Regions from separate parts of the Streptococcus sp. CCH8-C6 genome, predicted to be linked through region 2. Evidence: predicted binding sites of a transcription regulator. Region 2 holds the regulator's gene; the other holds the start of a gene.
The links. Region 2 encodes HrcA, which represses chaperone genes, less so after heat shock. Its sites were predicted from a motif close to TTAGCACTCNNNNNNNNNGAGTGCTAA; they were not measured.

Region 1: the regulator HrcA is predicted to act here: its motif matches at 1,239-1,265, upstream of groES (co-chaperone GroES).

What each region holds. Positions count from the first base shown of each region.
Region 1 is NZ_LSJN01000033.1:6,058-9,480, reverse strand. It holds gene AX677_RS03770 (PTS system mannose/fructose/sorbose family transporter subunit IID) at 1-696, shown strand, start outside; gene AX677_RS03765 (hypothetical protein) at 791-1,081, shown strand; gene groES (co-chaperone GroES) at 1,290-1,571, shown strand; gene groL (chaperonin GroEL) at 1,595-3,217, shown strand.
Region 2 is NZ_LSJN01000064.1:22,068-25,490, forward strand. It holds gene AX677_RS06570 (ABC transporter permease) at 1-477, shown strand, start outside; gene hrcA (heat-inducible transcriptional repressor HrcA) at 641-1,675, shown strand; gene grpE (nucleotide exchange factor GrpE) at 1,711-2,247, shown strand; gene dnaK (molecular chaperone DnaK) at 2,422-3,423, shown strand, end outside.

The sequences.
Region 1 (3,423 bases), on a different contig from region 2:
CTCTACAAAGACAAAGCAGAGCAGAAAGAAGCTATGCAGACCTATACAGCTTTCTTCAACACAGAACCTCAGCTCGGAGCTTTGGTAGTGGGGATTACAGCTGGTTTGGAAGAAGCGCGTGCCAATGGTGACGCTGTTGATGGCGAAACTATCAATGGTATGCGTGCCGGTCTCATGGGACCTATCGCGGGTATCGGTGACTCTTTGGTAGTTGGAACCTTGATTCCAGTTCTGCTGGGGATTGCCCTTGGACTCTCGAAAGGTGGAAATCCTATCGGCGCTCTCTTCTACATCCTTGTCTGGAATGTTCTCATCTATGGCGGTATGCGCTTTGCCTACTTCAAAGGCTATGAATTAGGGGACAAGGCGGTAGAATTCCTTGTAGGACCTAAAGGACAGGCGCTTCGTAAGGCAATCAGTGTCATTGGTGGTATGGTTATCGGGGCAGTTGCTGCAACTTGGGTATCTGTAACGACTTCATTAGAGTTGAAAAATGCTGATGGCGAAGCCTTCCTGAAGCTGCAAGAAAAGATTGACGGTGTTTATCCAGGTCTCTTAACAGCTGGCTTTATCACCCTTTGCTGGTGGCTGATGGCCAAGAAAAAAGTATCACCAAACCTCGTTATGCTCCTCTTGGTTGTCATTGCTTTGATTGGTGTAGCGCTTGGCATCTTTGACCCTCAACTGAAATACTAATTCTCACTCAATTTTAGGCTGGCAGTAAGTCCGATTTGCTGCTAGTCTAATACAAATTTGCTTAGGCAGAATAAAAGAAAGAACGGAGAAAATCATGACAGAACAAGAATTGATTCAAGGCTATGAAACAGAAATTCACTACCAGAAGCATATGATTGAAAATCTAGGACGCTGGTTCAGTCTCTTCTTTGCCATTGCCAGCATCGGTCTTGTTCTGATTTATCTCTTTCATGAGACCAATCTCCTAGCGCTGATTGCGGGAATCGTCCTAGCTCTACTAGGAATCTTAGCCATGCTTTTGTTTGGCTATGGTATCTATAGAGGACTCCTAAATCTGCAAAAAGTGATTGATGATTTTGAAGCAAAACTAAAACTTGCAAGATAGACATTCCCCCTAAAGACAAGTCTGAGAGGATTTTAGCTCGGACTTGTTTTTTTCTTCGACTTCAGGAGGCAGTGAAGAAAAAAATAAAATTTTTCTTTTATCTAGTCGGTTTTTTTCTTGACTATTTCTGACCAAGTGATAAAATAATAACTATAGATTAGCACTCGATAGTTTAGAGTGCTAAAAATTCAATCTTTGGAGGAAAACTATGTTAAAACCATTAGGAGACCGTGTGGTCTTAAAAGTAGAAGAAAAAGAGCAGAAAGTTGGCGGATTTGTCATTGCAGGCAACGGCCAAGCAGCGACTAAGACAGCTGAAGTTGTCGCAGTCGGTCAAGGTATTCGTACTTTGAACGGTGAGCTGGTAGCCCTGAGTGTCAAGGAAGGGGACAAGGTTCTCGTAGAAAATCACGTAGGCGTGGAAGTCAAGGACGGAGATGAAACTTATCTCTTAGTCAGTGAAGCCAATATTCTAGCAGTTGTCGAGTAAGATTAGAAGAGAGGAATAATAAAATGGCAAAAGATATTAAATTTTCAGCAGATGCAAGAAGCAGTATGGTTCGTGGAGTTGACATCTTAGCAAATACTGTCAAGGTGACTTTGGGTCCTAAAGGCCGCAATGTCGTTTTGGAAAAATCCTTTGGCTCACCCCTTATCACCAATGACGGTGTAACCATTGCCAAGGAAATCGAACTGGAAGACCATTTTGAAAACATGGGCGCTAAGCTGGTGTCAGAAGTTGCTTCAAAGACTAACGATATCGCTGGTGACGGAACAACAACAGCAACTGTTTTAACACAGGCTATCGTTCGCGAGGGAATTAAGAATGTTACAGCTGGTGCTAATCCAATCGGCATCCGCCGCGGGATTGAAGCAGCCGTTGCGACAGCTGTTGAAGCCCTGAAATCTAACTCAGTGCCAGTTTCTAACAAGGAAGCTATTGCTCAGGTTGCTGCCGTTTCTTCTCGCAGCGAGAAAGTCGGCGAGTACATCTCTGAAGCTATGGAAAAAGTTGGAAATGACGGCGTTATTACTATCGAAGAGTCCAAAGGGATGGAAACGGAACTGGATGTAGTTGAGGGAATGCAGTTTGACCGCGGCTACTTGTCTCAGTACATGGTAACCGACAATGAAAAAATGGTAGCTGAACTGGACAATCCTTACATCTTGATTACTGACAAGAAAATTTCTAATATTCAAGAGATTCTGCCATTATTGGAAAACATCTTGAAAACCAATCGTCCGCTCTTGATTGTCGCAGATGATGTGGACGGAGAAGCTCTGCCAACGCTGGTTCTTAACAAGATTCGCGGGACCTTTAATGTCGTAGCTGTTAAGGCACCAGGCTTTGGTGATCGTCGTAAGGCTATGTTGGAAGACATCGCTATCTTGACAGGCGGTACAGTGATTACAGATGACCTTGGTTTAGAGCTCAAGGACGCTACGATTGAAGCGCTTGGACAAGCTTCTAAAGTCACTGTTGATAAGGACAGCACTGTGATTGTGGAAGGTTCTGGCAATCCAGAAGCTATTTCTAACCGTGTGGCAGTCATTAAGTCACAGATTGAAAGCAGCACTTCTGAGTTTGACCGTGAAAAACTGCAAGAACGTCTGGCTAAATTGTCCGGTGGTGTAGCTGTGATTAAGGTTGGAGCTGCAACCGAAACAGAACTCAAAGAAATGAAACTCCGTATCGAAGATGCCCTTAATGCAACTCGTGCAGCGGTAGAAGAAGGAATCGTCTCAGGTGGTGGTACGGCCTATATCAATGTACTGGACGCTGTCGCAGGTCTTGAGTTGGCAGGGGATGAAGGTACTGGACGTAACATCGTTCTTCGCGCCTTGGAAGAGCCTGTTCGTCAAATCGCTCTGAATGCAGGCTTTGAAGGTTCAATCGTCATTGACCGTCTGAAAAACTCTGAAGTTGGTACAGGCTTTAATGCCGCGACTGGCGAATGGGTTAACATGATTGAGGCAGGAATCATTGACCCAGTTAAGGTGACTCGTTCAGCCTTGCAAAATGCCGCTTCTGTTGCCAGCCTTATCTTGACAACCGAAGCAGTAGTGGCTAATCAACCAGAACCAGCAAGCCCAGCTCCAGCTATGGATCCAGGCATGATGGGCGGTATGATGTAGGAAATAACGGGATTATATATTTCTATAAATTAGATATAATCTTTATCTTATATTTATTAATTAGAAAACTGAGCAGATTTGTTCAGTTTTTTTGATTATATTACTATATATGGAAGTGCTTGAAAATTTTGTTTTAAGCAAGTATATATTTATATATATGTTCATATCCTTGAGAAGTGTTTAGATTGGTTCATTTGTTTGGTTGT
Region 2 (3,423 bases):
AAACGTAATTTGCAAAGTTTGCGCTTGGCTGGTGTGACAGCTGGTCAATACATTCTCTCTGCTTTAATCTGGCCAGCAATTATTGGGATTTTTTATATCGTCATTACCCCAATTTTGGTAGGAGCTAAGCTTTCTAATCATCTGTTCAGCTATAGTTTGGTTCTCTTATTGACCATGCTGGTCTTAATTTTCTTCTTTTTAATGGTTGGTCTGTTTTGTAAAAATCAGGTCATGGCACAATCTCTTAGTGTCCCAGCCATGCTCTTGGCGGCATTTATTCCTATGTTTTCAAATATGAGCGAGGATTTATTTAAGGTGCTGCGTTATAGCTTTATGGGCCTATTTACTAGCTATATGAAAGATTGGTCTCATTTCCATTTATGGAGCGGAGAATTTTTGGCTCTGCTAGTTTGGCTGCTTCTTTTTGTAGGAATTTCTTTCTATTTGATGCGCCGTTTGCAAATCTTGGACGACTAATCTAGGTCGCTAGACTGATTTTTAGCACTCTTGTAAAAAGAGTGCTAATTTTTTGAGTTTTTGTCTTGACTTTGGAGTAGAAGAGTGTATAATAGAATCATGAGTTAGCACTCGAGATGGTTGAGTGCTAATCAACAGCAGAATCTTGATTGGAGGTGATGCCGTGGTCACGGAGCGTCAAAATGAGATTTTGAATTTGATTATTGATATCTTTACCAAGACTCACGAGCCGGTCGGCTCCAAAGCCCTGCAGGATTCTATCAATTCTAGTAGTGCCACCATCCGAAACGATATGGCGGCTTTGGAAAAGCAGGGACTTCTGGAAAAGGCGCATACGTCCAGCGGCCGTAAGCCGAGCGTGGCTGGTTTTCAGTACTTTGTCAAGCATTCTCTGTTCTTTGATCGTCTCGCTGAGAATGAACTTTATGAGGTTATCAAAGCCTTTGACCATGAGTTTTTCAACTTGGAGGACATTCTTCAACAGGCAGCGGACCTTTTAACCAAGCTCAGTGGATGCACGGTTGTTGCACTGGATGTAGAACCCAGTCGGCAGCGTTTGACAGCTTTTGATATTGTTGTGCTCAGTCAGCACACGGCTCTGGCAGTCTTCACCTTGGATGAGTCCAATACCATCACTAGTCAGTTTATGATTCCGCGCAACTTCTTAAAAGAAGACCTGGATAGGCTTAAAGGCCTAGTAAGGGAACGGTTCTTGGGACAGACAGTGCTGGACATCCATTACAAGATTCGGACGGAAATTCCGCAGATTATCCAGCGCTATTTCACCACGACGGACAATGTCATTCAACTCTTTGAGCATATCTTTGGTGATATTTTCAAGGAAAATGTGATTCTGTCTGGCAAGGTTCAGCTCTTGGAATTTTCAGACCTGACGGCTTATCAGTTTTTTGATGACCCACAGAAAGTAGCTTTTGAGATTCGCGACAGCTTGGCTGAGGATCAGATGCAAAGCGTACGTGTGGCAGACAGTAGAGAAAGCTGTTTGGCTGATTTGACACTGATTTCCAGCAAATTCCTGATTCCTTATCGAGGATTTGGAGTTCTGGCAGTTGTCGGTCCGGTCAATCTTGACTATCAACGGCTGATCAGTCAGATGAATGTCGTCAACCGAGTGCTGACCATGAAACTGACCGACTTCTATCGTTACCTTAGCAGCAATCACTACGAAGTCCACTAAATATAGTATAAATATTCCTAAAAAGGAGGTGCCTTGTGGCAAAACATAAACAAGAAGAACATCCAGAAGATGTGGAAGTAAAAGAGGAAGCTGTAGAAACAGCTGAGCAAGCTGAATCAGCAAGCCCTGAAAAATCAGAATTAGAACTAGCTAATGAGCGGGCAGAAGATTTTGAAAACAAATATCTCCGCGCTCATGCAGAAATGCAGAATATCCAGCGCCGAGCAAATGAAGAACGCCAACAGCTGCAGAGGTACCGCAGCCAGGACCTGGCAAAAGCTATCTTGCCTTCGATAGATAATCTGGAGCGCGCGCTTGCCGTTGAAGGGCTGACAGATGATGTCAAAAAAGGACTGGAAATGGTGCAGGAAAGCTTGATTCATGCTCTCAAAGAAGAGGGCATCGAAGAAATCCCAGCTGACGGAGCTTTTGATCATAACTATCACATGGCTATTCAAACTGTTCCAGCTGACGATGAGCACCCAGTTGACACTATCGCGCAGGTCTTCCAAAAAGGCTACAAACTTCATGACCGTATCCTAAGACCGGCTATGGTCGTAGTTTACAACTAGGCGAGTCACTAATATTTGCGAAGTGAACTGCCAATCAGTTGCTGCGTAAGACTTGTCCGAAACGACAATAAACTATGAAAGAAAGATAAAAAATTGTTCAGCTTTGCTTCTTACGAGCGAAGCGAACCAAAGAAAAGTATCAAAAATAAAATTAAAGTAAAAAGAGGTAAAAATATGTCTAAAATTATCGGTATTGACTTAGGTACAACAAACTCAGCAGTGGCAGTTCTTGAAGGAACTGAAAGCAAAATCATTGCAAATCCAGAAGGAAATCGTACAACACCATCTGTAGTGTCATTCAAAAATGGTGAAATCATCGTTGGTGATGCGGCAAAACGTCAAGCAGTAACAAATCCAGATACAATCATTTCTATTAAATCAAAAATGGGAACATCTGAAAAAGTAGCTGCCAATGGCAAAGAATACACTCCGCAAGAGATCTCAGCTATGATTCTGCAATACTTGAAAGGCTATGCAGAAGAATACCTTGGTGAAAAAGTAAGCAAAGCGGTTATCACAGTTCCAGCTTACTTTAACGACGCACAACGTCAAGCGACTAAAGACGCTGGTAAAATCGCTGGTCTTGAAGTAGAACGTATCGTCAACGAACCAACTGCAGCAGCCCTTGCTTACGGTCTTGACAAACAAGATAAAGAAGAAAAGATTTTGGTCTTTGACTTGGGTGGTGGTACCTTTGACGTTTCAATCCTTGAGTTGGGTGATGGTGTCTTTGATGTATTGGCAACTGCTGGTGACAACAAACTCGGTGGTGATGACTTTGACCAAAAGATTATCGATCACATGGTAGCTGAGTTCAAGAAAGAAAATGGCATCGACTTGTCAAATGACAAGATGGCGCTTCAACGTTTGAAAGATGCAGCTGAAAAAGCTAAGAAAGACCTTTCAGGTGTGACTTCTACTCAAATCAGCTTGCCGTTTATCACAGCTGGCGACGCTGGACCTCTCCACTTGGAAATGACTCTGACTCGTGCTAAATTCGACGATTTGACTCGTGATTTGGTAGAGCGCACTAAAGAACCAGTTCGCCGTGCTCTTTCTGACGCAGGCTTGAGCTTGTCAGAAATCGACGAAGTAATCTTGGTTGGTGGTTCAACTCGTATACCGGCTGTTGTAGAAGCTGTTAAGGCTGAAACTGGTAAGGAACCAAACAAATCA